DNA from 4 places in the Lederbergia ruris genome. Region 3 is predicted to be linked to each of the others. Evidence: riboswitches for the same ligand, from Rfam matches in the RefSeq annotation. Region 3 holds a riboswitch; each other region holds the start of a gene.
What was found. A riboswitch is a leader RNA that binds a small molecule or an ion and turns the genes downstream of it on or off. The one in region 3 is predicted to bind thiamine pyrophosphate.
Positions count from the first base shown of each region.

Region 1: it holds a riboswitch for thiamine pyrophosphate, as region 3 does, so the genes downstream of both, KI363_RS02880 (thiamine phosphate synthase) here and KI363_RS14375 (ECF transporter S component) in region 3, are expected to answer to the same signal.
Region 2: it holds a riboswitch for thiamine pyrophosphate, as region 3 does, so the genes downstream of both, KI363_RS06405 (ABC transporter substrate-binding protein) here and KI363_RS14375 (ECF transporter S component) in region 3, are expected to answer to the same signal.
Region 4: it holds a riboswitch for thiamine pyrophosphate, as region 3 does, so the genes downstream of both, tenA (thiaminase II) here and KI363_RS14375 (ECF transporter S component) in region 3, are expected to answer to the same signal.

Region 1 is NZ_BORB01000003.1:89,259-97,104, forward strand. It holds gene KI363_RS02850 (LacI family DNA-binding transcriptional regulator) at 1-477, opposite strand, end outside; gene KI363_RS21935 (hypothetical protein) at 670-834, shown strand; gene KI363_RS02855 (carboxylesterase family protein) at 831-1,331, shown strand; gene KI363_RS02860 (Gfo/Idh/MocA family protein) at 1,370-2,392, shown strand; gene KI363_RS02865 (sugar phosphate isomerase/epimerase family protein) at 2,460-3,428, shown strand; gene KI363_RS02870 (NAD(P)/FAD-dependent oxidoreductase) at 3,619-4,734, shown strand; gene KI363_RS02875 (glycerophosphodiester phosphodiesterase) at 4,908-5,762, shown strand; TPP riboswitch at 5,957-6,065, shown strand; gene KI363_RS02880 (thiamine phosphate synthase) at 6,167-6,769, shown strand; gene thiS (sulfur carrier protein ThiS) at 6,797-6,997, shown strand; gene KI363_RS02890 (thiazole synthase) at 7,000-7,773, shown strand; gene KI363_RS02895 (ThiF family adenylyltransferase) at 7,770-7,846, shown strand, end outside.
Region 2 is NZ_BORB01000008.1:88,181-96,026, forward strand. It holds gene larC2 (nickel pincer cofactor biosynthesis protein LarC2) at 1-369, shown strand, start outside; gene KI363_RS06375 (TIGR01777 family oxidoreductase) at 422-1,336, shown strand; gene KI363_RS06380 (DUF3139 domain-containing protein) at 1,412-1,828, shown strand; gene KI363_RS06385 (TIGR04104 family putative zinc finger protein) at 1,978-2,277, opposite strand; gene KI363_RS06390 (hypothetical protein) at 2,490-2,879, shown strand; gene KI363_RS06395 (zinc-dependent alcohol dehydrogenase) at 3,181-4,314, opposite strand; gene KI363_RS06400 (hypothetical protein) at 4,994-5,224, shown strand; TPP riboswitch at 5,286-5,395, shown strand; gene KI363_RS06405 (ABC transporter substrate-binding protein) at 5,500-6,483, shown strand; gene KI363_RS06410 (thiamine-binding protein) at 6,496-6,786, shown strand; gene KI363_RS06415 (ABC transporter permease) at 6,786-7,547, shown strand; gene KI363_RS06420 (ABC transporter ATP-binding protein) at 7,547-7,846, shown strand, end outside.
Region 3 is NZ_BORB01000026.1:53,793-61,638, reverse strand. It holds gene KI363_RS14415 (DUF72 domain-containing protein) at 1-514, shown strand, start outside; gene KI363_RS14410 (GNAT family N-acetyltransferase) at 537-1,028, opposite strand; gene KI363_RS14405 (Bcr/CflA family efflux MFS transporter) at 1,141-2,373, opposite strand; gene KI363_RS14400 (MerR family transcriptional regulator) at 2,453-3,214, opposite strand; gene mutM (DNA-formamidopyrimidine glycosylase) at 3,340-4,149, shown strand; gene KI363_RS14390 (deoxyribonuclease IV) at 4,164-5,006, shown strand; gene KI363_RS14385 (putative RNA methyltransferase) at 5,062-5,940, shown strand; gene KI363_RS14380 (methylated-DNA--[protein]-cysteine S-methyltransferase) at 5,975-6,481, shown strand; TPP riboswitch at 6,563-6,674, shown strand; gene KI363_RS14375 (ECF transporter S component) at 6,748-7,317, shown strand; gene KI363_RS14370 (ABC transporter ATP-binding protein) at 7,477-7,846, shown strand, end outside.
Region 4 is NZ_BORB01000034.1:27,403-35,248, forward strand. It holds gene pflB (formate C-acetyltransferase) at 1-692, shown strand, start outside; gene pflA (pyruvate formate-lyase-activating protein) at 1,191-1,952, shown strand; gene KI363_RS16560 (cell wall hydrolase) at 2,275-2,715, opposite strand; gene srtD (class D sortase, LPxTATN-specific) at 2,987-3,589, shown strand; gene mgtE (magnesium transporter) at 3,747-5,096, opposite strand; gene KI363_RS16575 (hypothetical protein) at 5,319-5,606, shown strand; TPP riboswitch at 5,720-5,823, shown strand; gene tenA (thiaminase II) at 5,933-6,619, shown strand; gene KI363_RS16585 (YxeA family protein) at 6,740-7,111, shown strand; partial or broken gene tnpA (IS200/IS605 family transposase) at 7,130-7,492, opposite strand; gene KI363_RS16595 (hypothetical protein) at 7,823-7,846, opposite strand, start outside.

The DNA.
Region 1 (7,846 bases), on a different contig from region 3:
TAATTCGGTTCCGGTTTGATTATCAAGTAGGACATGCTCAATGTTGGGATGATGGAGTTCCCGATCCATTACAACCATTTTACTGCCAAGATCCGCATATCGGAGAATTTCCTCGTCTGGGAAATTCCAATCTAATATGACCGCCCCATCGATAATTCCTTCAGGTAGAAAACGATGAGATTCCTTTCCTGTACAGGCAATGAGATCGTAACCTTGTTGATTCAATGTTTTTCTCATCCCCCGTAAAAGATCACCGAAAAAAGGACCCCCGTAATCGGGCATAAAGGCCCCAATGATTTTTGAGGCCCGGTTTTTTAGTGTACGGGCAGCTGCATTAGGAACATAATTTAATTCTTTTGCAATCGCTAGTATTTTTTTACTTGTTTTTTCTGTCACCTTTGGACTGCCATTTAGTGCATAGGAGACAGTTGAAATAGATACGCCTGCTTTTTTGGCAATATCTTTGATACTAACCATGGTGTTCTCCCCCGTTTCAAATATTCCTACTCATACTGTATAATTTGTTCGAATTTTTTACAAGGTGATTTTTCGAAACGTTTCTATTCCGAAATTTAAATATGTGTGGTAAAATGATCATGAAAGAGAACTTTACTGAAAAACATCTCTGTTAATGATAGGGCTTTCCCTAATTGGAGGTGAAGACACGGATTGTTAAGCGAGCATTTATTTCAAAAAGAGATAACGGTGACAAAAGAGGTGGAATTGGCCTATCTACTTTCCCTCCCAACTGATTATAACGATAACGAAAAGGAATTTCCGCTTCTGTTATTTTTACATGGAATGGGGGAAGAGGCAATGATTTGGAATTGGTGAAACGTCATTGCCCACTTAAGTTGGCTGAAAAGCAATCGTTCCCATTTATTCTTCTTGCCCCACAATGTCCATTAGAGCTAAGTTATTCGACATGGACCTTGTATTTGGATGATTTGATGGCCTTAATCGATCATATTTCTACTGTTTACCGGGTTGATGCACAAAAAATCTATGTCACTGGTTTGAGCATGGGCGGATATGGTACATGGGAATTAGCCAAAAAATATCCTGATCGATTTGCTGCTGCCGCGCCGATATGTGGGGGCGGGTCTATCAAAGGGATTGAACGTTTGAAGGATGTTCCAGTTTGGGCTTTTCATGGGGAAAAAGATGATGTTGTCCCATTAGATGAAGGGGAAAAGATGGTACAAGCTCTTCAAGATGTTGGAGGAAATGTCAAACTAACCGTTTATCCAGATGCGGCACATGATTCTTGGACAGACACTTATCGTAATCCAGATTTATATACCTGGCTTTTACAACAGGAGAAAAAATGAATTTACATCAGGTACATACTTAGAAAAGGGGAATGGATATGAGCAAATTAAAAGTTGGAGTAGTTGGTTGTGGAAGTATTGCGAAATTCCGCCACCTTCCAGAATATGCGATGAATGATCAAGTTGAGATTGTGGCAGTCTGTGACATTGTAGAAGAAAGAGCCAATAAAATGGCAAAGGAATATGGTGGTCAAGCTTTCACAAGTTATGAAGAGATGCTTCGTGATGCAGAATTAGATATTGTGTCTGTTTGTACGCCTAATTATTTGCATGCCCCTATCAGCATTGCAGCATTAGAAGCCGGAAAACATGTCTTATGTGAAAAACCAATGGCTACATCTGAGAAAGAAGCATTGGATATGATTCAAGCAGCAGAAAAGAATGGCAAAAAGTTGATGATTGCCCATAACCAACGTTTTGTTGCTTCCCATGAAAAGGCGAGAGAACTCATTGCGGATGGAACCGTTGGAAAAATTCATAGCTTCCGTACAGCTTTCGGCCATCCTGGCCCAGAAGCATGGAGCATTGATGGGAAAGATAGTTGGTTCTTTAGAAAAGAAGAGGCATTTATTGGGGCAATGGGAGATCTCGGCGTCCATAAAACAGACCTTATGCGTTATTTATTAGGGGAAGAGTTTGTAGAAGTAGGTTCTTTCGTGGAATCAGGTGCCAAAGAAGATAGTACAGTAGATGATAATGCTGTTTGTATTTTGAAATCAGAGACGGGGATTATTGGAACACTTGCGGCAAGCTGGGCCTATGGGAAAGAAGATAATGCAACGATTATCTATGGAGAAAAGGCGGTATTACGTTTGGAAGATGATCCAGATCACTCCTTGATTGTTCATCATGTTGGTGGTGAGACAGAGAATTTTGATCTTGGAAAAATCCAATCGAATGAAGATGGTGGCCAGTCCAGTACACAGGTGATTGACCATTTCGTTGACAGTATTGTGAAGGATACAGAACCGCCAATTAATGGGGAAGAAGGCATGAAATCATTAAAAGTTGTCTTGGCCGCATTAGAGTCTAGCGAAACAAAGAAAATTGTGCAAATCTAGAAATAAACGTTAAAATGAAACTGTGTTTAATCAATTAATAATATGGAAGGGATAGGTGACTGTAGCTATGAAACTAGGAGTATTTACAGTACTGTTTGCAGAGAAATCTTTTGAGGAAATGCTTGATCATGTGAAAGCGTCCGGTCTAGATGCAGTAGAAATTGGGACAGGTGGTTCTCCAGGAAATGCACACTGTGACATGGATGCCTTACTTGAAAGTGAGGAAAAACGGAAAGATTACTTGCATCAAGTGGAATCACGGGGCTTAACGATCAGTGCGTTCAGCTGTCATAATAACCCAATTCATCCTAATAAAGAAGTTGCAAAAGAAGCAGATGAAACTTTGAGAAAAACTATTAAACTGGCATCATTAATGAATGTACCTGTTGTGAATACTTTCTCAGGAACAGCTGGCGACCATGAAGGTGCAAAACAACCGAATTGGCCTACAGTTGCATGGCCACCAGAATATTTGGATGTCTATAACTGGCAGTGGGAAGAAAAGCTTATCCCATATTGGAAGGAAATTGGCAAATATGCAGAAGAACATAACGTAAAAATCGGCATTGAGCTTCATGGCGGTTTCCTAGTCCATTCTCCATATACTTTATTGAAATTGAGAGAAAATACTTCTGATGCAATTGGGGCGAACCTCGATCCAAGTCATATGTGGTGGCAAGGCATTGACCCAGTAGCTGCTATCAAAATTCTTGGTGAGAAAAATGCCATCCATCACTTCCATGCAAAAGATACTTACATTGATCCAGATAATCTAAACATGCATGGTTATTTAGATATGCAACCCTATGACAAAATGCAAACAAGAGCATGGACATTCCGTTCTGTTGGCTGTGGTCATGATGTGAAAGAATGGTCTGATATGATGAGTGCCCTTCGTTTATATGGTTATGACTATGTTGTTTCGATTGAACATGAAGATCCACTTATGTCTATTGAAGAGGGATTCCAACGCGCAGTTAGCAACCTGCAATCCGTCTTAATTAAAGAACAGCCAGCCGAGATGTGGTGGGCGTAAATTAATAGAGGATTGCCCAAAAGGTATATTTAAATGTAGAAGGGATATTCGAAAGGCAAAAGAAGATTGCCTCGCGGATATCTCTTTCTTTTCTGTTAGGAATTTGACCGTCCAGGTCAAAAAATAGATAGCCGCCCCTCTTGATATCTCATCTCCATAACCTTTAAAATTGGGGCAGGAGGATATTCTTATGAAAAAATATATCGTCGTTGGCGCCGGGATTCTTGGTGCTTCTACAGCGTATCATTTAGCCAAATCAGGGGCTGATGTGACGGTCATTGATCGAAAAGACGAAGGACAAGCGACACAGGCAGCAGCTGGAATTGTTTGCCCATGGTTATCTCAGCGTCGCAATCAAGCATGGTATCAGCTTGCTAAGTCTGGAGCGACTTATTATCCACAATTGATTACAGAACTTGAAAACGAAGGGGAGACCGACACTGGTTATGCTCAAGTTGGCGCCCTAAGTATACATACGGATCCATACAAATTACAAGCAATGCAGATGAGAGCGATCGAGCGACGAAAAGATGCACCAGAGATTGGCGATGTGCAGCTCTTAACAGCAGAAGAAGCGAAAAAAATGTTCCCGCCACTTGCGGATGGATATGGGGCCGTGTATGTAAGTGGAGCAGCTCGCGTTGATGGTGGATCCATTCGCGATGCGTTATTACGAGCGGCAGAGAGAAATGGTGCGACGATTGTACGAGGAAATGCCCGTTTACAAGTGAGTGGAAAGAAAATCGTCAGTGTTCGTGTAGATGAAATGGAATTCCTTTGTCATGCTGTTTTGGTGACAAACGGGGCATGGGCGAAGGGATTATTGGAACCGCTGGATATTCAAATGAATGTTGATTTTCAAAAGGGCCAAATTATTCATATGCAAGTAAAAAATGAGAGCACAAAAGATTGGCCTGTTATTATGCCCCCAGGGGTTCATTATCTGGTGCCATTTTCTGATGGAAGAATCGCCGTAGGTGTTACACACGAAAATCATACAGGTTTTGATGTAACTCCGACTGTTTCAGGTATGCATGAAATTTTTGAAAAAGCTTTAGAAGTAGCACCAGGTTTATCACAAAGTTACTTCCTTGATGTGAAAGTGGGGTTTCGGCCTTTTACACCTGGATTCTTACCTATCATCGGGGCGCTTCCCGATTATGAAGGGATTTATCTCGCAAACGGACTTGGCTCAAGCGGTTTAACCGTTGGCCCCTATCTCGGTGCTCAGCTAGCAAAACTGGCACAGAATGAAAAGTTGGATATCTCATTAGAACATTATTCTGTGTTAAATGCATTCAACTAAGCGAACCTTGGGCTGATTCCCTTGGTCGCTTCATTTGCAAAAAGATACGGAGTTTCGTAGAAAAAAATAGGCTTATTTTAAAGGGAATTTATTGAAAGAGTGGAGCATTTTGGCGAAAAATATGATACAATAATATTAGAAAGCGTTTACAAATAAAGGGTAGGGGGAGTTTCATGAGAATCACACCAAGAGCACTTAAAGCATACATGCTTGCAATCATTGGAATTGCGAGTCTCACTCTCCTAATCGGTTTTACAGAAAAGCCAAATACCAGTTTTGAATTGCAAGGGACGATAAGTGTTGCCCATCGTGGCGCCTCAGGTTATGCTCCTGAGAATACGATGGCTGCTTTTCAGAAGGCCGTTGATCATGGAATGGATTATATTGAGCTGGATATTCATTTATCAAAAGATAATCAACTTGTTATTATTCATGATGATAAAGTGAACCGAACAACCAATGGGTCAGGATATGTTCGAAATTTTACATTAGAAGAATTAAAGGAATTAGATGCGGGAAGCAAATTTAATGCTTCTTTTAAAGGGGAAAAAATCATTACGCTAGAGGAGCTATTGGACACTATGCTCCACCAAATTGGGATTATTATTGAAATTAAGGAGCCAGAAGCCAATGCAGGGATTGAGGAAATCCTTGCCGAACTTATTGAGCAATATAATAATACAAATAATGTAATCATCCAATCTATGAATTTTGAATCGATGAAGAAAATGCACGAGTTACTCCCGAAAATTCCAGTGGCCGTACTTGTTTCAAGAGCTGAGCATCCACTTTCAAGTCAACAATTAGATGACATTGCCGATTATGCAACCTATGTGAATTATAACATTCACTACTTACGACCAAGAGATGTGGAAGAAATTCATAAAAGAGATAAAAAGGTAATGGCTTGGACCATTCGCGATCCAAGAAAAATGCAGAAGGCCCTTAACCTGGGAGTAGATGGAATCATAACCGATTATACGAAATGGATTGTCGATGCCAATCCGGCAGGAGTGGAAATGAATTAGAAGCAATATTATATTTATTTATCTAAAATAAACGGTGACATCTGGAAGAAAGACTGGTAATCGAACAAACGTTTGAATAAATCAATTCTTGAGGGGGATAGAAAATAAGTATCATATTAATGGCTCTATATTGAACCCCTTACATTTAGTTATTCTTTATGCTAGTATATTGGTGAGTATCATAATTTCATATAAAAAATCACTAGGGGAATCCTTGAAAAGGACTGAGAGAAGAGTGGAACTCTGATACCCTTATAACCTGAACAGGTTGGTGCCTGCGTAGGGAAGTGTGGAATAGCGAACAACCCGTCATGGATCAGCCTTTTGCTGAGTAAGCGGGGCTTTTCATCTACCACTTTCCCTACTGTTGGAAAGTGGTTTTTGTATTGTTAAGGAGGGTTGTATTGAAGAGATTGGTTGTCACGAATGACTGCTTGGATGTTAATACCTTAGCTCAACATATGATTGAAATGGATCCGTATGTTGATTTCTTTATCATTAGAGAGCGATCGAAAACAGTTCGAGAACAAATCCGCTTGCTTGAACATGTCATCGCAGCTGGAGTACAAAGAGAGAAGTTAGTGGTCAATGATCGGGTAGATGTTGCGGTTGTGATGGATATTCCCAAGGTGCAGTTACCGGGTCATGGTTTAGATGTTCAAGAAGTAAAAAATAATTTTCCACATCTTCAAATTGGAAAATCGATTCATTCTGAACAAGAGGCTTTCGAGGCAAGCCATTCTGCAGCTGATTGGCTGCTGTATGGTCATGTGTTCCCAACAAACTGCAAGCCAGGAGTTCCAGCCCGAGGAGTTCAAACGCTTAAGGCGATCACTGATCAAGTACCAATCGATGTATATGCGATTGGCGGAATCAAGCCTGAACATCTGCAAACTTTAGCCAAACTAGGTATTAAAGGATTTGCGGTCATGTCGACAATATTTGAAGCACACGAGCCTGCAAGAATGGCAGAACAATATTATCATGCCTGTCAAGCGCTAAATTAATAGTTGATGAAAGGAAATGAATCTTGGATGGAGATTATTTTAAATGGACAATCTTATCAACTGCCAAAAAACATCCAGAGTGTCCAACAACTTCTAGAACATTTGACACTGTCTGAAAGGGTTGTAATTGTGGAAGTCAATCGGGAAATTGTTCCCAAAGAGGAATATCAACGTGCGATTCATGAGCGGGATGAAATAGAAATGATCCATTTTGTAGGAGGAGGATGAAGATGAGTTCACTAAAAATAGGAGAAAAAAGTTTTACATCCAGACTTTTATTAGGTACAGGAAAATATCCATCATTTGCAATACAAAAAGAGGCTGTTAAAGTTTCTGAGGCGGAAATCTTAACTTTCGCATTAAGAAGAATGAATGTGTTTGAACCGTCCCAACCTAATTTTTTAGAAATGCTGGACTTGTCCCAATACACTCTTCTCCCAAACACGGCAGGTGCGAAAACAGCAGAAGAAGCGGTGAGAACGGCTAAATTAGCGAAGGCTTCTGGCTTATGCGATATGGTAAAGGTTGAAATCATTGGCTGTGAAAAATCACTTTTACCCGATCCAGTCGAAACATTAAGGGCATCGGAAATGCTTCTTGAAGAAGGGTTTACCGTTTTAACCTATACTTCGGATGATGTCGTTCTTGCTAAAAGAATAGAGGAGCTAGGAGTTCATGCTATTATGCCGGGAGCATCCCCGATTGGTTCGGGAAAAGGCATTTTGAATCCGTTGAATTTGCAACTAATTATAGAGCAAGCTCAAGTACCAGTTATCATTGATGCAGGCATTGGATCACCAAAGGACGCATGCTATGCCATGGAGCTTGGTGCGGATGCAGTTTTACTAAATACAGCCGTATCCGGTGCGAAAGATCCTGTGAAAATGGCGGAAGCGATGAATTTAGCCATTAAGGCGGGCCGTATTGGATATGAAGCCGGCAGAATCGAGGAACGTGATTATGGGATAGCCAGTAGTCCGATGGAGGGATTACTCCCTACATGAATAGTCGCTATGAAAAACAGCAATTATTCCAACCGATTGGAGAGGAAGGACAAAAGAAAATCCAAGATGCTCA
Region 2 (7,846 bases), on a different contig from region 3:
ATGGAAAGGCTTTTGAATGCAGGTGCTCTAGATGTCTATCACACTCCTATATATATGAAAAAAAGTCGGCCAGGAGTTTTACTTACGACCCTTGCACCTCAAGCACTCGAATCCGCCTTAACCAATATTTTGCTAGAGGAAACGACCACTCTTGGTGTGCGAAGCTCTTCATCTGCTCGGACCATTTTAGAAAGAAAGCTCGTCACAGTGGATACGCCATATGGCCCCATCCGCATTAAACAAGCGATTAAAGACGGAAACATCATCCGTGCCTTACCCGAATATGAAGATGTGAAGCGAGTAGCTCTTGAGCACAAGCTTCCTTTTCAGAAGGTATACAAAGAAGCTTTAACCATCAAAAGTGATTGAAATACTGTGAACATGTAACAGAAATATATTCATCCAAGAAAGGAGAAATGGCATGCATATTGTCATCGCAGGAGGTAGCGGCTTTGTTGGACAGGTATTGCAAAAGCAACTTCTAGCCCAAGGACATCAACTGACGATTTTAACGAGGGATTCTTCGAAAATTCAGTCAACCAATCAAGTCCAATATGTCGAATGGTTAACCCCCAACAGTCAACCGGAAACACAATTGGACAAGGTGGATGCTTTTGTGAACTTGGCCGGAGAATCGATTAATGGATTAAGATGGACAAAAGCAAAGAAGCAACGAATCCTTCAAAGCCGAATCACAGCCACAAAGGAAGTTTTACGGATCATCGAAAAACTAGATCCCAAGCCAAGCGTGCTTGTGAATGCCTCTGCCATTGGCTATTACGGCATGTCCGAAACCGCAACCTTTACAGAGAAAGCGGACCCGAATGCGAGAGACTTTCTAGCAACAGTTGTCCAAACATGGGAAGAGCTAGCTTCCGAAGCGGAAAAATGGGGAGTGCGCACCGTATATGCTCGCTTTGGCATTGTTCTCGGAAAAACAGGCGGAGCTTTTCCACTTATGTCTTTGCCCTATAAGCTGGGGGTCGGAGGGAGGATTGGGTCAGGAAAACAATGGGTATCCTGGATTCACGTGGATGATGTAGCGGGAATAATCGCACTAGCGATTGAACAATCCTCTATCCGAGGCCCCCTAAATGTAACAGCACCTGAACCAAAGAGAATGGATGACTTCGGCAAAACGATTGCTCATGTCCTTCATCGCCCCCATTGGTTCCCCGTTCCCAGCTTTGCGATGAAAGCATTGTTAGGCGAAATGAGTGAAATGCTCCTTTGTGGTCAAAAAGCCGTCCCGGAAAAAGCTTTGAATGCCGCTTATACTTTTCAATACCCAAAATTGGAAGTGGCATTAAGAGAAATTCTCACTTCTAAAGATTAGTGTTGATTTGAGAGAATGGGATCTTTGAATTCAACAATCTGGACAGAATGTTGCTCTGGGTGAGGGGGAAAAAGGATGAAGAAAAAAGTTATGTGGTCTGCTTTGGTTTTAATTATAGTTATTATCATGGCACTTCCATTTGGTTTCTTTTATGTGCTAAATAACGGTAATCCTTATACAAACTATATAGCAGATAAAAAAGTTCCGAAATATTTAGAGGGAAAAGGATATACGGAGAACGATATAGAAGAATCGCATTATGTAGAGCCGAAGCATATTATTAATAAAGATTTTTATCACGGTCATTATATGGTTATCTTCAAAGACGAACCAGATGTGACCTATTATTATGGTATCACCAAAAAGGGAAAACAAGTTAATCAATTCTGTGAAAAGGATAAACTATCTTCTGCTGGTGTTACAGATATTGTTGAAAGTGAAACAAAACACAGTGAAGAAAAATGTATTAACTCTCTAGATAATCGAGATTAGATAAGATAAATGGAGAAATATGTTAGTATCCAGGTGATAAGGAGTGTGGTTTAAATAGAGGTAATATTTTTTTTAATTGGCTCTGTTAATCAATAATGTTGATAGGGGAAAAATAAAAAGAGACTGATGGGATTCACTGCCTCCATCTTTCACCATAATGGTTCTTCTATATTAGTTAATTTCAAGAACAATGGCATTACAAATAGAACCACGAGTATTAAAGCAAGTTCTAATAATAATGCAGAAGTTAAGGATAAATTAAACATTATAGAAAATGGAATCGTGATAATTGGAAATAAAACAAGTAAAGAAGTTATATTTCTAGAAGATGCACTTTGATATTGAATCTTTCCGCAATGATTACATTTCATACTTTTACGGAATGTTAATAATTTTTTTATTGAATCAAACCAAGACCATTTTTTACCGCAGTTTTGACAAGTAGGCATACAGAAATCCTCCTCTCTTTGAATGTCCTTGATTAAATACTTATACGTTCTTAATGACTGATAAGTTTCATTTATTGGAAATAAACAAGGTACGCAGGTTGGTCTAATGATTTATAATTAAATAGAACCTGTCTATAGATTTCACTTCAAACAATCGCGTTTGCGGCATAGTATTGTTCCAGAATCGGGCCATTTAATGGATTATAGGGGGATTGGGGACGATTAATAAAAACTTAAAAAGGTGGATGTCTTTTACTATCTTATCGGTTTTAATTGTTGGTATGGCAATATACTATATTTTCTTTTTCACACCAAAGAATTCTCTTGAATTATATCAAACCATTTCATTTGCGGATGATTTTGATGAAGCCCAAAATGTAATGTTGAAGGGGTATGAGTCATATTTTAAAAAAGAGGATTTCGATTTCATTAATGACTTGGGTAACTCTCCCAATAGGATAAGTCAGTTTACTCTGTTTGAATATAACCAAAAAACATATATGGTTATGACTACACCGGGTACTAAAAGATTAAAGGTTCTCGCAGTTGAAGAGTTGCCTGAAGAGATTGAACAATATTTTCTTGGGGTAACGCCTAAATAGTTGTGCGTCAATCGGGCTGGATGACTAAAGAAAGAGAGAGAGACATACCACCAGTGGGTAGGACACAATGCCTCGAAATGGTTGATTTTCATACTTGGTATAGTTGTGGGGGTTATCATTTTCGAATTGGTTAGGTACTTCATTTTTTAGTTATTTTTCATAACTAAGCAGGGCGCAAATCCTGAATAAGATTTGAGCCCCTTCTCGGCTTATCGGGATGTTTTGTAAAACAACAATTTATTTAGCTGTGGGGATAAAATGAGTGAATGTACAGATTAAAAAGGCATCAGTAGAACAAAATTTACGGCTTTAATACAACCTTTATACAGTCGTCTTCACGATTATTAAAAATTTGATAACCATGACTTGCATCTTCAAGGGCCAGTTTATGTGTAATAATCTCTCTCGGGTCAAACTCATTATTTGTTATCCTTTTAAATAATTCAGGCATAAAATGGATGACTGGTGCCTGTCCCATTTTCAGATTAATATTTCTCACCCAAAATGCCCCCATCGGAAACACATTATAGTTGCCCCCGTAAACACCTGTTAAATGGACCGTTCCATATTTGCGCACAGCTTTTGTGGAAATTTGAATCGGGCCAAGGGTTCCACCTTGCAATTTTAATTTTTGTTCAAGAAACTCCAGGGGGGATTTTTTCCCGTCCATTCCTACACAATCAATGACGACATCTGCTCCTCCATGGGTGATTTCTTTCAAATGTTCCCCCATATCTGGATACTTTGTAAATTCAAAGACCTCCACATTGTTCATTTTTTTGGCATGATTCATTCGATAATCTAAATAATCAATCGCAATTACGCGCTTTGCCCCTTTCATCCAGGCGAATTTTTGCGTCATTAACCCAACAGGCCCGCAACCAAGCACGATAACAGTATCCCCTGGTTTGACTCCTGCATTGACTACACTCCAGTAGGCAGTTGGAAGAACATCGGATAAAAAAAGCAATGATTCATCTTCTAGTTCACATGATTCTGGGATCACAAAGGGAGTAAAGTTTCCAAAAGGGACTTTTAAATATTCAGCTTGACCACCTGGGTGGTTACCAAACTTCTCGGAATAACCAAAGTATCCTCCTGAATCGTAATGGGGATTCGCGTTATCACATTGGCTTTCCATCTCATGCTCACAATAAAAGCAATGACCACATGCAACAGTAAAAGGGATAATCACACGATCCCCCTTTTTTACCTTCGTGACTTCGGGTCCTACTTCTTCTACAATCCCCATCGGTTCGTGGCCAATAATGTATCCAGGAGGCAATGGGAAATTTCCTTGGTATAAATGCAAATCAGATCCACAAATTGCAGTAGATGTAATCTTGACAATCACATCATCTTTTTTCTCTAATTTTGCATCCTCTACTTCGTTCACCTGTATTTTCTTTGGTCCTTGATACGTGACAGCTTTCATAATGGCCAGGTCCTCCCATTTTTTTAGCATTCTTTGTTCCTTATGTTCAGCTAAGAAAGGAAATAATATACTTCGTTACTCGAAACCTTGCTTGAGTTATGATTTGCTGAGATGGTAAAAAACTAAGTACTTATAGCAGCCCTGATATTTTCCATTTCAGTTGTAATAAAAAAAGAAAAAAGGCTGGAATCACAGGGATAAAAAGTACGTTAACACCTATTAGTTGGAGAGGTTCACATGAGAACCCCAACAGGCTAAGAGGCATAAGATTATGAAGCTAAAGATAGTAAATCGTTTACTTGGAAGCTGAAATGGCGATTTCGTATAAAGGGAAACGCAAAATAATAGATAAGTTTACCGTAATGAAGGTAAAGCGATCTCGTGAATGGGGATGCGCCTTTTTTGTGCAGAGGTAGATTTTTGAATGCTTATATTGTGAAAAAAATGCGGAAATAAAAAGGGAAGTTAGAAAGCACCATCAAAAAATATTTTCACTTATGAAGTAAGATGAAACCTTACCAAATGGGTTTTCGTATACATTATAAAGGAATAAATGTATACCTTGAATGAAGTATCAAGAATCCTCTGGTAATCTCTGGAATTAATAGTAAAATGAACAATGTTGTCATAAACATCAATGAATAACGATTTAGAAAACAATGAGAGGGGTGAAAAGCTTATGGAAAGAAATATGACATTAAAAGATTGGATTATTACAATGATTTTGCTTGCACTTCCGATTGTAAATATTGTTATGCTGATTATATGGGCGGTAGATAAAGATGAGCCGCGTAATTTATTTGCTAAGGCTTATTTAATTGTCATGGCAGGAGCATTCGTACTTGTTATTATATTTTATATCATTATGCTAGTAATTATTTTTGCTTTTTCTGCCGCCTTTGCCTATTGAGAAGTCGTCAATCTGGCTTTAGACGAATAATCTGCTATAATAAAATATGAAAATCATACTATATGGAATGTAGGGGAACCGGTTATGCCGGTTGAGAGTGCATCCTTGAGATGCTGACCCTTAGAACCTGCCCTGGTTAAGACCAGCGAAGGGAACATGGATTCATTCATAATTAAATGATGAATGTTCTTTCAAGATGCCCAGGTTCAAACGAATTTGGGCATCTTTTTCATGTTTAGGGGTTGCATTTCTGGAAGAACATGGAGGGAAAAAAGATGAAAAAGTGGTTAGGTATTGCTTTAGTTATGGTTCTTTTGCTTGCTGGTTGTAGTGGAGCAACAGAAGAGAAAAGTGAGACAGGCGAGAAAAAGGTATCGATCGTGCTTGATTGGACACCGAATACCAATCATACGGGGCTATATGTAGCACGTGATAAAGGGTATTTTAAAGAAGAGGGCTTGGATGTCGAAATTATTCTGCCTGGTGAAGCGGGAGCGGACCAGTTAGTCGCATCGGGTAAATCTGAATTTGGCATTAGTGCCCAAGAAAGTTTAACGGAAGCAAGAGCCCAAGATATTCCGATTGTGTCGATTGGGGCAATTATTCAACATAATACTTCAGGTCTCGCCTCACCCGTTGAGAAAAATATTAAAAAGCCGAGTGATTTTGAAGGAAAGACATACGGCGGCTGGGGCGCACCAGTTGAGCAAGCGGTTCTGACTTCTTTGATGGATGCTGATGGCGGAGATTTCGATAAAGTTGATGTAGTCAATATGGGTGATACCGATTTCTTTACAGCCGTGCAAAGAGATATCGATTTTGCGTGGATTTATTATGCTTGGACTGGTGTAGAAGCGGAGTTGCGCGGGGATGATTTAAATATGATTTACCTTACGGATTACTCGGACAAGCTTGATTATTACACCCCAGTGATTTCCACGAGTGAGAAAATGATTGAGAAAGATCCCGATACGGTAAAAGCCTTTATGAAGGCTGTCTCAAAAGGGTACCAACTGGCAATCGATAATCCAGAGGAAGCAGCTGAGGTTTTGATCAAGGCGGAACCCGATCTTGATGAGGAACTTGTGCGCAAAAGCCAAGAATGGTTGGCAACTCGTTATCAAGATGATGCTGCGCGTTGGGGAGAGCAGAAGCAAGAAATTTGGCAGAACTATATGGATTGGATGTTAGAGAAAAAGGTCCTTGAAAAGGAAATCGATGTAAAACAAGCTTTCACCAATGAATTTTTACCCGAATAAGGAGGAAGAAAGATGGCGAATGCATTAGTAAGTATTCAAATTATCCCGAAATTAGCCAGTGGAGGGGATACTTATCCACTTGTGGATGAGGCGATCAAAGTCATTGCGGAATCAGGGGTCTCATACGAAGTTCATCCATTAGAAACAACGATGGAAGGTGATCTATCGTATATCATGCAAATCATTGAAAAAATGAATCAAAGAATGATTGAGTTAGGGAGTATCAGTATTATTTCTCAAGTAAAAATTGTCTATAAACCAGATGGGATTACGATGGGGTCGCTTACGGAGAAATATCGATAATGGGAGCGATTTGGAGGAAAGGGTGGAGACCGATGGCGGTTCTCCTCTTCCTACTTATGATCTGGGAGGGCGCTGTCCGACTTTTGAACACCCCTAGTTGGTTGTTGCCAGCTCCGAGTGCGATTTTACAGGAAGCCATAGCGGGATATGAGCGATTTCTTCCACATTTGCAATCAACGATTGGCTTAGCGGTGACAGGATTTTTACTTGGCTGTTCGATTGGGATTCTCGTTGCGGTCATTCTTCATTTGCTGCCGGGAACCCAAGAGGCGGTTTACCCGCTCTTAATTCTATCGCAAAACATCCCGATTATTGTATTAGCTCCCTTATTGGTCATCTGGTTTGGATTTGGTTGGCTTCCTAAGTTAATTATCATCACGCTTGTCTGCTTTTTCCCAGTCACCATTGCTGCCATGGGAGGATTCCGTCAAACTTCTCAAGAGATCAAACAATATATGTTAATGGCGGGGGCGACGCGACTGCAAATTTTCACGAAGTTAGAATGGCCACACTCTCTCCCAGCCTTATTTTCGGGCTTGAAAATATCAGCCACCTACAGTGTCATGGGTGCTGTGATTTCTGAATGGCTTGGTGCCAAAAAGGGAATTGGCGTTTATATGACGTTAGCTTCTTCCTCGTTCCGAACAGATCGAGTGTTTGTGGCGATTTTCCTGATTATGATTTTAAGTATGTTATTCTTTCTGTTGATCCAGCTTGCTGAAAAATGGCTGGTTCGCTGGACAAAAGAGGAGATGAAATAATGGGCACTCTTACGATCAATGGAGTATCCAAAAGCTTTCAAGAACGAAAAGTATTGGATCACATTCAATTTCAAGTGGAGGAAGGAGAGTTTGTGACGATCTTAGGACCTTCTGGTAGTGGGAAAAGTACATTATTTCAGTTAATTGGCGGACTTCTCGTACCAGAAGAAGGATCGATTATTTTAGATGGCCATGATATGACTGGAAAGCGTGGGGCGATTAGTTATATGCCACAACAGTCAGCTTTACTTCCATGGAGAACGGTTTTACAAAATGTCTTACTTGGTCAAGAGCTGCAA
Region 3 (7,846 bases):
ATTTCCTCCTTGGTTTGATTGTCGCAAGGAAAATGTCGATTATTTGCGTTATTGCAAGAAAATGATGGGGGATTTACCGGTTGCATTGGAGTTTAGAAATCAATCGTGGTTCAGCCCCGCATATCGGAACAACACACTAAATTTTATGAAGCAAGAAGGATGGATTCATGCGATTGCTGATGAGCCACAAGCAGGCAATGGATCGATTCCGATCGTACCCATTGTAACGGATCCGAAGATGACGCTCGTGCGCATGCATGGTCGCAATGTCCATGGTTGGAATAAGCCAAATGATACGAATTGGCGGGAAGTCCGCTATTTATTTAAATATAATCGTGAAGAGCTTTTAGAATGGAAAAAACGAATCTTACAGTTGCAAAAAGCGTCGAAGGAAATCATTGTCTTATTTAATAATAATTCGGGTGGGGATGCGGCAGGGAATGCCAAAGAGTTGCAACAGATGTTAGACATTGATTATGAAGGACTGGCTCCTAGACAGATGAACTTATTTTAGCACACCGAAATAAGCAGTCTGATTATAGACTACTTATTTCAGACTCTGACCCAATCATTTTGATCATGACGAGAAAGGGAATGTCGTTTGCCCTGAATAACGTCACAGCTTGAAAGCCTAAATGTCGATAGAGTTTAATGGCTCGCTCGTTGAACCCAGCTACAGTTAAGCGGAAAGCTTTAGGATTTTCTTTCTTTTGTAGGTGCTGAATGATAAAGGAAAGGAATTCTCGCCCAAAGCCCTGCCCCGTCCATTCCGGTTTTAGGCCGAGACCAATATCGATTATTTCATCCGTATTAGGATAAACGCCTTCCTCATGCCCTAAGTGAACTTGGGCAAATCCCCCTGTGCAAAAAAAGCCAATCAATTCATCCTCTTCAAAAACACAGGAATAATGAAGAAGCTCCTGTAATTCCTCTTCTTCGCCTTGTAAATTATAAAGCTCGTATGGGGCTTCATATTTCCATTGCGTGATTTCTCGTGCATAGGCTTCATTCATGGGTTTAACATGCACGGCGTTTCCCCCTTTTAGAAAATGATGGCGTTTTCGCTTGGTTTTATTATGAAATGCTTTGTGCAAATTGTCTAGAGTAAAACGACAGTTCGGACCAAAGAAAAAGGAGGGCTCACCCCTCCACATACTCCATTTTCTTTTGGTCGACTGTGTGTTGTTCTTTTGTTAATCGGAAGAAAGCAATCATGCCTATCAAGGACGTCCCAAATAAGATTGCGCCCATGGGGATCGCCGTTTCTTCATTGATTCCGACAAGAGGAGAGACAAGGGAACCCAGTAATAATGGCAGCATTCCTAGTACCGCACTTGCACTGCCGGCACGATGCCCTTGTTTTTCCATCGCTAATGTAAAGGTGCTGGTCGTAATCATGCCCATTGCAGTCATGTAGATAAAAATGCAGATGACAAGGCTAGCAAGTGGCCCTTTGATCATTGTCATAATCAATAATAGACCTGTTGCCGATACGGCGACGATGACGGCCGTACGAAGCAGTTTCCGTTCATGGATGATACCCCCGAAACGCCCAATGATAAAACTACCCGTGATAATGGCTAATCCATTGATGCCAAAAAGAATACTAAAAACTTGTGGGGAGACCCCATAGATTCCTTGGTAAACAAAGGGCGTGCCAGATACATAGGCAAAACTCCCACCATGGATAAAGCAAACGGTTAATGCATAGCCCATAAAAGACCGATCCTTAAATAAACTTGTGATCGTTCTAACCGATTCCTTCATCGAACTTGGCAAGCGCTTTTCGGGGGGCAATGTTTCCTTTAAACGGCTGGCAATGAGCAGAACGATACAAATCCCAAGGAAACTTAGAAAATAGAAAATCGTATGCCAACTTGCGAAAGGTAAAAGTAAGAGCGCTCCACCTGTCATCGGCGCAATCATCGGTGCTGCGGCATTAATGACCATTAAAAGGGCAAAGAATTTGGTTAATTCTCTACCAGTAAATACATCCCGTACAACGGCACGTGAAAGGACAAGTCCAGCAGAAGCTGTTAGTCCCTGTAATAAGCGCGCTATGACTAAGGTTGTAATATTTGGTGCCAGTGCACAAAGAAGAGAAGAAAGAACAAACAAAGAAATTGAAATTAATAATGGAGTCCTTCTCCCTTTAGCATCACTAATTGGTCCAATCAAGATTTGTCCAACCGCAAAGCCGATCAAACAAGTTGTTAAACTAAGTTGCACAAGCGATGCACTCGCATTGAGGTCACTAGCAATATCGGGAAAACTTGGCAAATACATATCAATATTGAGTGGTCCTAAGATTCCTAGACTACTAAGAAGTAAAACCAATCCAAGCCGTTCTTTTCCTGTTGGATTATGAAGCATTACGGAAAACACCTTTCTACTATGAACTGCAAATAGAGTCAGTATACAGCAGAAAGGAGTGTCTGTCTAAAGGGATCACTTATTTTTTCCCTAGAAAAATCAGAATCGCATCACGAAGCAGTTCAGCCGCTCCTACTCCAACCTTGTCATAATAGGCTTGGAAGCGTTCGTCAGCAACATACATTTCAGCTAGCCCAGCATGGGCTTCTTCGGAATAGTTCGACCATGAATACATGAGCCATTCTTTATGTTTCGCTGCGGCTTCTTGCGCTAAATGGGAGTGCGGATCCCCTAGAGTGAGTGCTTGCTTTAAAAGTTCAAAGAGTTCTTTTTCTAGTGATTGCATAGCGTTGTAGTCCTCTTCCGTCATGTTGCGTAATTTGGCATTAGATGCCTCGATTGTTTGTTCCCCATATTTTTCGCGGATTTCTTCTCCGTACTTTTCTTCATTTTCTTTTATCATTTTTTCTTTAAAAGCGGCGAATTTCTCTTCATTTGTCATTGAATATTCTCCTTTCTCATGGGCGATTGTTTTTTCAATCGTTTGGATCAAATGGTCTAAGTGGATCCGTTTATGCACAAGCCGGTCATAATGTTGCTGTAAAGCCTCCGTTTTATCAAACTGAGGATCCGTCATGATCGACACGATTGTGTCTAAATCAACATCCAATTCGCGAAAAAAACGAATTTGCTGTAAGCGATCAATCTGATCTTGCCCGTATATACGATAGCCGGAGCTATTGATTCTAGCTGGCTTCAGCAAATTAATTTCATCGTAATAACGCAAGGTTCGTGTGCTAACACCAGCTAATTTTGCTAATTCGCTAATAGTGTATTCCATCATTATCACCTCCTGATGAACCCATCATAAACGTTTACGTAACGTCAAGGTCAAGCGGAAATGACATTATTATTTTTATAAATTAAGGAATAATAAGCAGACACTACGAAAATGGAGGACTTTCCATGCCAGAATTACCGGAAATGGAACATTATAAGCTTTTATTACAAGAAAAAATTCAAGGAAAGCCAATCACAGCGGTGGCGATTCAACGTGAAAAATCAATCAATCTGCCAACAGAGGCGTTTATCCAACAAGTGACTATGCAAAAAGTGATCGGGATTGAGCGCCGAGCTAAATATTTAATTTTTTATTTAGAAAATGGCGCTCATTTGCTGCTGCATCTTATGCTGGGTGGCTGGTTATTTTATGGAAAAGCGGAGGAAAAACCGAATCGGACCGTCCAAGTGCAATTAAGTTTTGGTGATCAGCATCTTTATTTTATCGGACTGCGATTGGGTTATTTGCATTATGTAACGACTCACCAGTTGCAGGAAGAACTGCAACATCTTGGTCCGGAATCGCTTGATCCCAACTTTTCCCTTGATACCTTTCTAGATTTGCTGCAAACAAAAAGGGGTGCTTTGAAAACAACGCTGATCTCACAGGAATTTATTGCCGGCATTGGCAATCGCTATTCAGATGAAATCCTCTGGCATGCAAGGTTGTTGCCGAAAAGAAAAGTGACTGAACTGGATCAAGAGCAAAAAGTCCGCTTATTTCAATCCATCCAAACGGTTTTACGTCGGGCGATTCAATTGGGTGGATATATGGACAACCCCTTTTATCAGGGAGATCAAAAAACAGGGGGGGCAATGGGAAGGATGTATGTGCACGGTCAGGAGGGGGAGGCCTGCCCACGCTGCGGTGCATCGATTGTGATGGCTGAAATTTCTTCGCGCAAAACGTTTTATTGCCAAATGTGTCAAAAGTGAAGGAGGAGATCAGTTTGAAATTTGGTTGTCATCTCTCGATAAAACAGGGGTACCTAGGGGCGGCCAAACAGGCTGTGGCAATGAATGCGGCAGCTTTTCAATATTTCCCGAAAAATCCGCGCAGTCTTGGTGTCAAGGATTTTAACAAGGAAGAGGCGGCACAGTGCAAAATGTTTTGCATGGAAAATGACTTAATATCAGTTAGTCATTCTCCTTATCCAAGTCACTTAGTCCCTCATGATGAGCAAAAACGGGAGAAAGTGGTGGATTCTTTGTTGAATGATCTGGATATTGCGGAAGCGTGCGGTTCGATGGGGGTGGTCGTTCATTTTGGCAAGCCGCTCAATCGCGTTGATCCGCTCACAAGTTACCAGATCATGATTCAAATGTTGAATGACATTCTCCAGCACTGGGAAGGAAAAGCGAAACTATTAATTGAAAATAATGCGGGCGTGCCCGGGAGTATGGGGACGACTCTGGAGGAACTTGTCCAAGTCCGTTCGCTCTGTCAATATCCAGAAAAAATTGGTTTTTGCCTCGATACTTGTCATGCTTTTGCATCGGGTTTATGGACAGGAGATAATTGGCAGGAAGTATTGGAAAAAGGACAGGCCCTCGGCTATTTCGAAGAGTTGCAAGTAATTCATTTGAATAACTCTAAATACCCCACACGTCTTGGCAAGGACCGGCATGCCCCGATTTTGGGTGCCGGTTTTATTAAAGAAGATCAATTTGACCAGCTTATCAAAACCCCGCAACTTCAAGACATCCCTTTTATTTTAGAAACCCCCAAAGAAGAATGCCCACATGAACGGGAAATACAGCTTCTGCAGGAAAAATGGGGAAGTGTGGAATAAAGCGTTGATTTATACTAAACTGAGGAGAGAAAAAGAGATGGGGGAGGTTGCATGTTTGAAAAAAAGTAAAAAAGTCCAAAGTGCAGAGCAAGTTTCCACCTTTATCTCCGCCTTCAGATGTCCAATTTGTGGGGCTTCCATGAAGGTTGAGGAGCTTAAAAGCCTTGTGTGCACAGAAAATCATACGTTTGATTTTGCTAAACAAGGATATCTTCATTTGTTGCCTCATTCCATTAAAAGTCAATATGATACAGACTTATTTGTTGCGAGACGTAAGATCATAATGGTAAGTGACTTATATACCTCTTTTCATCAGGTTATGGCTAAGTTGATTCAAAAGCATGTGGATGTTTCTGAAGCTCTTATGATAGATTTAGGTTGTGGAGAAGGTTCTCATTTACAAAAGATTTTAGACGAATCCCTGAATCAGAAGTTTACAGGGATTGGCCTTGATATTTCTAAAGAAGGCGTGATAATGGCCGCCAAACATTACGAACAACCGATTTGGTTAGTCGGAGATTTGGCCTATTCACCGATCGCGGATCAATCGATTGACGTTATTCTTAATATTTTGTCCCCTTCTAATTATCAGGAATTTAAAAGGATTTTAACTCGGAATGGCCTAGTGTTAAAGGTCGTCCCTCGTACAAATTATTTAAAGGAATTACGCGAAGCTTTTTTTGTACAGGACGAAAAAAAGGAGTACAGCAACGCCGATACCATTTCTTTATTTCAAAAGCATTTCCAAGTTTTGGAGAGGTTTCACTTTCATGATACCAAAAAACTTACGAAGGACGAATTAGAGAATTTAGTTAGCATGACCCCGCTTTCATGGTCAGCAGATCCAGAACGAAAGGAAGCGTTTATGAAGCAAGAATCTTGTAACATCACGATTGATTTAGAGATTTTAGTAGGGAAGAACAACATTGAATGAGCGATGTTGTTTGCTCTTTTAAGGAGGGAAAAGGATGACAGAGACTATTTATTACAGTCAAATGGAAACTGAGGACGGGGATGTTTTCCTCGCTACAACCACGCAAGGGCTTTGTTATGTGAGTCCGCAAAATGAAGGTATGCAAGAATTAAAGAGTTGGTTGGAGCGCCATTATCCAGAAGCTCAATTAGTCAAAGATAAGGAAAAACTATCTTTTTACGAGACTCAGCTGCAAGAATTTTTAGATGGAGCACGTGAAGAATTTGCTCTACCCGTTGAATTGATTGGCACAGATTTTCAAAAAGCGGTCTGGACAGAGCTGCGAAACATCCCTTTCGGGGAAATCCATACTTATTCGCAAATTGCGGAAAGGATCGGTAATCCAAAGGCGGTTCGTGCGGTTGGAAGTGCCATCGGGGCCAACCCGCTTCTTTTCGTTGTTCCATGCCACCGAGTCGTGCGGAAAAATGGGGAAATGGGCGGTTTTCGTGGTGGACTTCCGATGAAGGAAAAACTATTGAAGTTGGAAGGACATGGATGATCTTTTTTATGGAAATATAATTAAATTTTACGAAACATTTGCTTTATTTTGAAGTCTATTGTATAGTAAGGCTAATTACATAAAAGTCCGTCCGGGTGCTTGAGGAATCAGGCTGAGATAGTAGCTATTATCCGCTACTGACCGTTAATCTGATCTGGGTAATGCCAGCGTAGAGAGTGATACATTTATCATAGGGCCCTTCTCGTCGTCTGTGCATTTTGAGACGGCTTTTTTGTATTTTCAAAAAAAGAGGGGGTTGAGGAAGGTTGAAAAAATTAAAATTTACGGATTTATTGATTACTGTCATGCTTGGGGTTGTTTTTGGAATTACGATGAAATTCTGGGATGATTTATATACCTTTATTAAGCCAATGCTGCCTATGGCTCGTCAATTAATTTACGGAATGTGGTTTATGGTCGGACCTTTTGCCTTTTTATTAATTCGGAAACCTGGTGTAGCTTTGCTAGCAAGTATTGCAGCTGCAGGTCTTTCCGCTTTTATTGGGCATGGGATCGAGGTCCTTATATACGGATTTATGCAAGGACTGGGAGCTGAATTGTTGTTTGCTGCCTTTCGTTATAAACGTTTTGGCATCATCGTCGCTGGGTTAGCAGGGGTGGCATCCTGTGCGGCTGGCTTCTTTTTAGATTGGTTTTATGGATATGCCAATTTGGAAACTTGGGCCCTGTTTGTAAAGTATGGATTGCGTGTTATTAGTGCGTTCCTATTCACTGGCATATTTGCGTATTACATTGTCAAAGCATTAGAAACAACAGGTGTGACCAATCTTATTCGCCCCGTTGCAAAAGAAGAATATACAGCACTTGATAAATAGGTAGAAAATACAGCTGTTAAAGAGAAACAGGGCTGTAAATCTGGGAGACGATCGATGATTGAACGTTAATAATGTGTCCAGAGCGATTGGGCGCCGAGTTCCAGCCCGTTAAGCGCAGATTTTCGTTAGACTGATAGATTAGAAAAAGGGAGTCGACATATGGAACAGCAACAGGAAACAAAGTCACTTGGTGTCACGAATCTTCGTTTGAAATTTCCCAATGAGCCTTCCTTCATTTTTAAGGATCTGTCTTTCTCCGTTGCACCGGGGGAGAAGGTTTTATTGCTAGGCCCAAGTGGCTGTGGGAAATCAACCTTGCTCCAAGTTTTGAGCGGAATTATACCTGATTCTATTGAAGTTCCCCTGAAATATGATTCGATCCAATTACCTGAATCATGGGGTTTTGTTTTTCAAGATCCAGATACGCAATTTTGTATGCCGTACGTGGATGAAGAGCTCGCTTTTGTATTGGAAAACTTACAGATTCCAAGGAGCGAGATGGATGGACGAATCAAAGAGGTGCTCGCGA
Region 4 (7,846 bases), on a different contig from region 3:
GGATTGCGGGCTTATCGGTTGTGGCCGACTCCTTAAGTGCCATCAAATTCGCCAAGGTGAAAACGATTCGTGATGAGGATGGGCTTGTCGTTGATTTTGATATTGACGGTGATTTCCCTAAATATGGAAATAATGATGATCGAGTGGATGAGATCGCCGTTGAAGTTGTGAAAACATTTATGAACAAGTTTCAGAAGCATCAGGCTTACCGTGGGGCTACTCCGACTCTATCTGTTCTAACGATTACTTCTAATGTCGTATACGGCAAAAAAACCGGAAACACGCCAGATGGTAGACGTAAAGGTGAGCCATTTGCACCAGGGGCAAATCCCCTTCACGGAAGAGATCAAAAAGGTGCGCTTGCATCCCTTAGCTCTGTTGCCAAATTACCTTATGATTATGCGCTTGATGGCATTTCCAATACTTTTTCCATCGTTCCAAAAGCACTAGGAAAAGAAGAAAAAGTAAGGAATACGAATCTTGCCGCTATTCTGGATGGATACATGGTGAAAAAAGGTCACCATTTAAATATTAATGTCTTCAATAGAGAAACATTACTAGACGCGATGGAGCATCCTGAACAATATCCCCAATTAACCATTCGGGTGTCAGGATATGCGGTTAACTTCATAAAATTAACACGAGAACAACAAATCGACGTAATTAATCGTACCTTCCATGAAACAATGTGAAAACAAAGGCGCAAGCGCCCGTTTAGCGACGTACAAACTTGGATAATAAGGTTGAACGGCTAAAATCGCGCCGTCCTGGCGCAACGCCGTTCTGACCAACATCCTGTTGGCCTGAGATAAAGGAAACACGATGAACCACGAAAAGCGGAAGGCGGTTGTTTAGGGGCGACAAGCAAATGTTCCTAAACCTAGGAAGGGCGGTTTTTCCCTTCCTAGGTTTAGGGTTATTTGACCTCGAGCCCCTACCGCCTGTAGCTAGACACCGAAGGGTGAATCGATGTTGACTTACGCAAGCAGGCACCGAAAGTTTGCTAGTCGCTGGGCGCTGGAGCCAGACGTCAATACCCACTATTAGATCTTATCCGCAAGCTAGAATTTTATAGTTTAACAAGAACAAAGGTGCAAGCGCCCTGGAATAGGAAGACAATGTCTGTCACACCTATGCATCCAAGGGGTGACAGACCGATCTTCAATTTTACCGAAAAGGGGGTTAGAAGGATGAAAGTGCAAACAAGGATTCACTCTGTAGAGTCTTGCGGGACAGTCGATGGTCCTGGTTTACGATATGTCATTTTTACACAGGGATGTTTATTACGATGCTTATATTGTCATAATCCAGATACTTGGGCCTTTGGCAGAGGAGAAGGGAAGGAAATTTCCATAGCAGAGTTAATGAAGGATATACGAAGTTACCTTCCTTTTCTACAAGCCTCTAATGGAGGGGTGACAGTAAGTGGTGGTGAACCGCTGTTGCACACAGAGTTCATAACAGAGTTATTTACCGAATGTAAAAAACTCGGGATCCATACATGTATCGATAGTTCAGGGGGCTGCTTCACAAGAAAAGAGAGATTTATCCGATCACTAGATGCTCTAATGGAAGTGACCGATCTTGTCTTATTAGATGTAAAACAAATCGATCCGCAAAAACATAAAGCTTTAACCAATGTATCTAATCAACATATTCTTGATTTTGCTCATTATTTGGAAGAAAAGCAAAAGCCGGTTTGGATTCGCCACGTTCTTGTACCAGGTTGGACAGATGATGAAGATAATTTACGACAGTTATCCACTTTCATTCATAGCTTAAACAATGTTGAGAAAATTGAAATCCTCCCTTACCACCAATTAGGCGTTTATAAATATGAGGCAATGGGATTAGATTATAAATTGAAGGGTGTACAAACACCATCAGAGGAGAAAGTAAACTGGGCCTACAACTTACTAACAAATGAAGATCAGGTTCTACAAAGAAAATGATATAAAAAGTGGCCAAAGACTTATAATTTCCTGCAACAAAAAAAGGGGCTGGGACAAAAATAAAAAAATAAGCTCTAAAACCGAACAATGCATTACCTTAGCGGAGGAAATATACGTAGACTCCAGCGGGAGGAAAGGCATCGGTGAGATCCCGGAGTGCGATAGCACGAGGAAGCTCACCAGCCGCCCGCGGAAAGCGAAGTATATTTCCGGAGCGGGGACATGCATCATACTAGTTCGGTTTTTTCTTTGGTGAAAACACTTTTGTCCCAGCCTCTTTTTAATTTGAAGTGTGTATATGGGTAACAGGTAACAACTGTCGCTAATACCTATAAGCACTTTCGCATGTATTAGCCTGTGGCTCATAATAACAATGTTGTTTATATTGCCCCGCAAATGGTTGATCATACCATGTAGGTGGACACGGAGCATACGGATTAAAATACCAAAGAGCATACTTAGAAGGATGTTGTCCCCAAGACTTTACTACTTTTCGTGCCAAATTTCTCTCTACATCTCTTGCTGGACTGTAAAATAAATTTCCTTTTTGTACTGCTTCAAAAGAGTAATTTCCACCTTGAACTTGAAAAATTACATCCCGTATGGTTCTTAAATCTTTAAAATCTAAACAATCAGCTACCGTTCGATTGACAATGACATTTCCAACCATAAGCATCCCTAGTCGCCCTTCGCCCTCAGCCTCTGCCCGCATCATCCGTGCAATTAAATCAATGTCACTATCTCTGTACTTTACTCTCGCCACTTTTCATCACCCCTATCAAGAAATGTATTAAAAACGGCATGCAAAAATGTCAAGTGGTTTACTAATTTCTAAAATCCTTATCTACTAAGGGCTTTCCTTCTTGGTGAAGCATATACAGGACCCCGGTTTCATTTTCTTCCAATATCTCTGAAAAGTTAAATAATAGGGGAATTACACTCCCAAATAGGGCGATAAACAGGTATAATATAAATAATTACTTATCATATTGTTCTTACCAATTTGTATTTCAAGTGGAAAGGAAGATCATGAGATGAAAAAAATCTTTCCTCTCCTGCTCATTGTAGGGGGTGGCTTTTTAATTCTTTTTAGTGTTTGGCAGATATGGCAAGCCGATCGATTACAAGCAAAGGCGATTCAGGAAGCAAAAGAAAAGGTTACATCATCCAGTCAAAAACAACAGAATTCACAAGCCAATGAAACAGAGGCTGTTGAATTCCATGCAGATCAAGGTGATGTCATTGGAATTTTAAAAATCCCTTCTTTAGACAGAGAATTGCCGATTGTAGCGGGGGTTGAAGAAGATGAGTTACAACGTGGTGTTGGTCATTATCCGGGGACAGCTTACCCTGGACAGGAAAGCCAAATCGTGTTATCCGGTCATCGGGATACCGTGTTCCGCCAATTTGGCGAATTAGAAATTGGGGACAGCTTTATTGTTGAAATGCCCTATGGTTCATTTGAGTATACGATTCAAGATTCAGAGATTGTTCCGGAAGACGACCTTACTGTGATCAACCCCGAGGAATACCAAGAAGAAATGCTCACGGTTACGACCTGTTATCCTTTCCATTATATAGGAAATGCGCCTGATCGTTATATCCTTTATGCCACACCCCTAAAGGATAAAGAATAAGGTTTTGAAATGACATTGAGGAGAGCCTTCCCCTTTTTACTAAAGAGGAAGGCTCTTGTTAACTATGTTAGCGACGATTGTTTACAAAAAGCATTACGGCAAAAAATAGAGGGGATAAATACAGGATTGAAAACACTTGCGCTCCATCCGGACTATACTAGTTTATCCAAAAAGAAAGAAGCAATGGAAAAATAAATAAAGAGAAGATATCGTTAATCGTGGTAATTAATGGGCCTGAGGCAACCGCTGGATCTATTCCAAATTTGTATAATAGGAGGGGAATAATCGTCCCAGCCAAGGTGCCAATAATTAAAGTTAGTAACAATGATCCTCCTACAACAATGCCAAGATATATATTTCCTTGCCATATATAAGCAATCACCGCGATCGATAGCCCGCAAATGATTCCTATTAATACTCCAGCCCATGCTTCTCGTAAAAGTAACTTGGCCGCCTTTTTCAATCCAACCTCTTGCTCAGCTAGACCTCTTACAACAACAGCCAGTGATTGTGTACCAGTATTTCCTGTCATTCCGGCAATAAGAGGCATAAAAAAGGCAAGCGCCACGACCTGTTCTAACGTTCCTTCAAATTTCGCAATAATACTTCCAGAAACAAGCCCAATAAATAAAAGAGCAACTAACCAAGGCAATCGCCGAAGAGTTGCTGTTAATGGCTTAGTCTGAAAATCAATTTCTTTACTAGCCGTTGAAAACTTGCCGTAGTCCTCACTTGCTTCATGAATGAGCACCTTGACAATATCTTCAAATTTGATGACGCCAATAAGCCGACTTTCCTCATCCAATACGGGTAAAGCACTTAAATCATACCTTTGTAGTAACCGAGCAAGTTCCGCTCGTTTCGTAAGAGCTGATACACAAATCATTTGTCTATTCATAATGTCTTTTAGCTTTTCATCTTGTGCAGCTATAACCAAATCTCTATAAGCAATGATACCTGTCAATTGTTTGTTTTCATTAAGCAAGTAAATATAATGTAAACTTTCCGAGTAAAAAGCTAATTCCCGTGCTTTAAGGATTGCCTCTTCTACATTTAGAGATTCTTGCAAAGCAATATATTGATTACTCATTAAACGCCCCGCAGTCCCATCTGGATATCCTAGTTTTTTCTGAATAAAAGCTGATTGTTCTGTTCCCAGTCCTGATAAATAACGTTTTAAATGAGCATCTGGATATACTTTTAACAGATGGGCTAGAATATCTCCGTCGAGCAGCGTTAGTATCTTGTTAGCCTTCTCAGGTCCAATTTTCCCCAAAGCTTCCATTTGTTGCATTGTACTGAGTTTCTTCATAATACTTGCGATCATCGAATCCTCTAGATGCTCTAGAAATGGGGCTCTATATTTTTCTGGTAAGCTTTGAAAGATCACACTTAAATTATAGGGATGCTTCTCTTTTAAAAGATCATTCACTTCGTTAAACTTTTCATTATTCATGTATTCAACGACTTCAAGGGCTAATTGCTCACATTCCCTGTCACTTAACATTCGAACCCTCCTCTACTTCCCATACTCATCTATATCCCCTTTTTTCTTTAGTCAAACCATTTCCATGCTGTTGGACGATTGTTGGTTTATATAAACCAAAACATATTATCCAGGATATTTATACTATTAATCTCTCTGATTCTATTGAAATATTCTGAAATACACCTTATGATAAGGATGGTATTTTTAATTTACTTATTTATGAGAAGTGGAGTGTTGTTTATGGACAATACAGAAAAAATAATTATTCAAAAAGAAGAAACAAACGGCCTTGCAACAGCTGCAATGGTACTAGGAATTATTGGTATTATTCTGGGTGTCATTCCTTTTATTGGTTGGTTTACATTACCTTTATGGCTACTGGCTATCATCTTTGGATTTATCGGTATGCGGAACCCGGTGAAAAAGGGATTTGCAATCACAGGAATTATTTTAGGGACCTTAACGTTTGTATATAAAATAGGATTCTGGATTGTACTTATTCTTTCCTCTGCTGCCTCCGGTTACTAGATACAGAATGAGCAGGAAGGCATACGCTATTTTACACACGGTCTCTGCCAGTATTTGACATTCTGGTTTATTATGTTAAGATCGATATGAGTTTTTCAAAAAATCAAATCATTTGTTTCTGCTAGGGGAGCCATTGCGGCTGAGATTAAAGAATTCTTTAGGACCCTTAGAACCTGAACTGGTTAATACCAGCGGAGGGAAGTGGAAAATTTTTATCCTGAGAGGCCCCTTTGTTTTGCTACGAGCGCAGAGCATTCTTTTCGGGAAAAAACACCACCCTTCTCCCGTCAGTCGGAAACGATGATGAATTAGAGGAGGATTTTTTTATGCATTTTACAGAGGAATTAAGACAAGCTACTGAACACAGCTGGGAGCTTAGTTTGAAGCATCCCTTCGTATTAGGGATCGTCCAAGGAGATTTACCTTTAGAAAAATTTAAATATTACATTCTCCAGGATATTTACTACTTAAAACATTACGGAAAAGTCCACGCGCTGGCTGCTGCACAGGCTGATGACTTTAGCCATACGGCATTATTGGCTAAAAAAGCCCAGTTAACGGCCCAGGCAGAGCTAACCGTTCACGAGGAACACGCCAAAATCTTGAATATTACAGAAGATGAAATGGAAAACTTCCGTCCAGCGCCAACTGCCTATGCCTATACATCCCATTTGTATCGAGCCGCTCTTTCTGGCAGCTTTGCCCAAACGATTGCTGCAATGCTACCTTGCTATTGGCTTTATGCAGATATTGGAAAAACATACGAACATGCGACACCCAAAGAGCCGATCTACCAAAAATGGATTGAAACCTATGCTAGTGAATGGTTCCAATCCTCCACACAAGAGCAAATCGACTTATTGAATCATATCGTTGCCACTGCTACCGTGGCAGAAAAGGAGAAAATTAAAGAACAGTTTGTCATCGCTAAAGAGTATGAGCTAGCTTTTTGGGAGATGGCTTATCAGGAGGAAAAGTGGCTATCTGAACAAACGCCAGTAGTTCAACCCTGATCTAAGTATGAAATCTTATAATCCTTACAAAAATGTAATTTATGTGTAAGTAATCTAGATCGCTCTCTGTGAAACTCCTTGCTAAACTTAGCAATAAACAAGGAGAAAGGAAGGGAGCGAATGAAAAGCTGGCTCATTGGTTTACTTACTATATTCATACTCGTTGGGAGTTTGGTGGCCGCCTCTCTCATTTTTCATAATGAGGTTACGGATCGATTTAATCCTCTTGTTCCGAGGAAAGATATTTACGTTCAAATAACGGAAAAAGGCACCCCGCGTTCTCCAGGCGGGTTTGATTATACGCTTTCCGGTTTTGATGAATCGGGAAAAGAACGAACGGTCACCTTCTATGCTGGAGGGGAATTGCGGGATTTAGCTTTTCTCCGAGTCGATTCGAAAGGAAAATATATCAAAACTTGGGAAGAGGTATTATGGGAAGAGCTCCCAGATGAGGTAAGGGAAAAGCTAGAAAACCAGGCATCTTCTAATTGAAGAGCCTGGTTTTCTAAATCAATGGTTTAAAGGATTTTCCTTTCTTCCTTGATCGACAATATATTCAAGAACAGTATTATGTCCAATCTTCCCTATAGTTGTTAGCATATATCCTGAACTCCAGAGTGAAAAACCAGCATCATGGTGAATCGTAGTTCGTTTCCATGATTTCGTCGTTTCTAACTTAAAGTGATTAATCATCTGTGATAGCTGAACTTGGGGTGTTGCTGAAAAAACAATAGAGAGGTGATCTTCTTCTCCATTTACTTCTAAAGCCTCGCATCCCCACCTTTCGAAATGAAAATTGGCCAACTGCTTAAACTTCCTCATCATTTCCGTTGTAATAAAGGTATGCCGATTCTTCGTGACAATCACTAATTGATACGTAACTGACGGCTCCCACGCCTAAAGACGTGGGGTTCCCACGACCTAGACAGCAGGTGGCTTGCAGCCTGTATGCCGCGAAGAATACAAGCGTTTCATCTTCTCAAAGGTACCTTATCAACCTTGCGATTGAGTTTGCATCCTAAGCACTGGATGAATTTAGCAAGTCTTTCACGATAGCGCGTGGCGTATAGCTCGCTTACACATGCCTAGCCTCAAAAGAGACCGTACATCGACTTCACTATCGCATACTTGAGTTTAAGGAGAACTCTCTTGGTGCCAGTCAGTCCAAGCGACAACCTAATTTGATTTTGTATTCCTAGGCTGCTACGGCAGCCTTTTCGTTTTGTC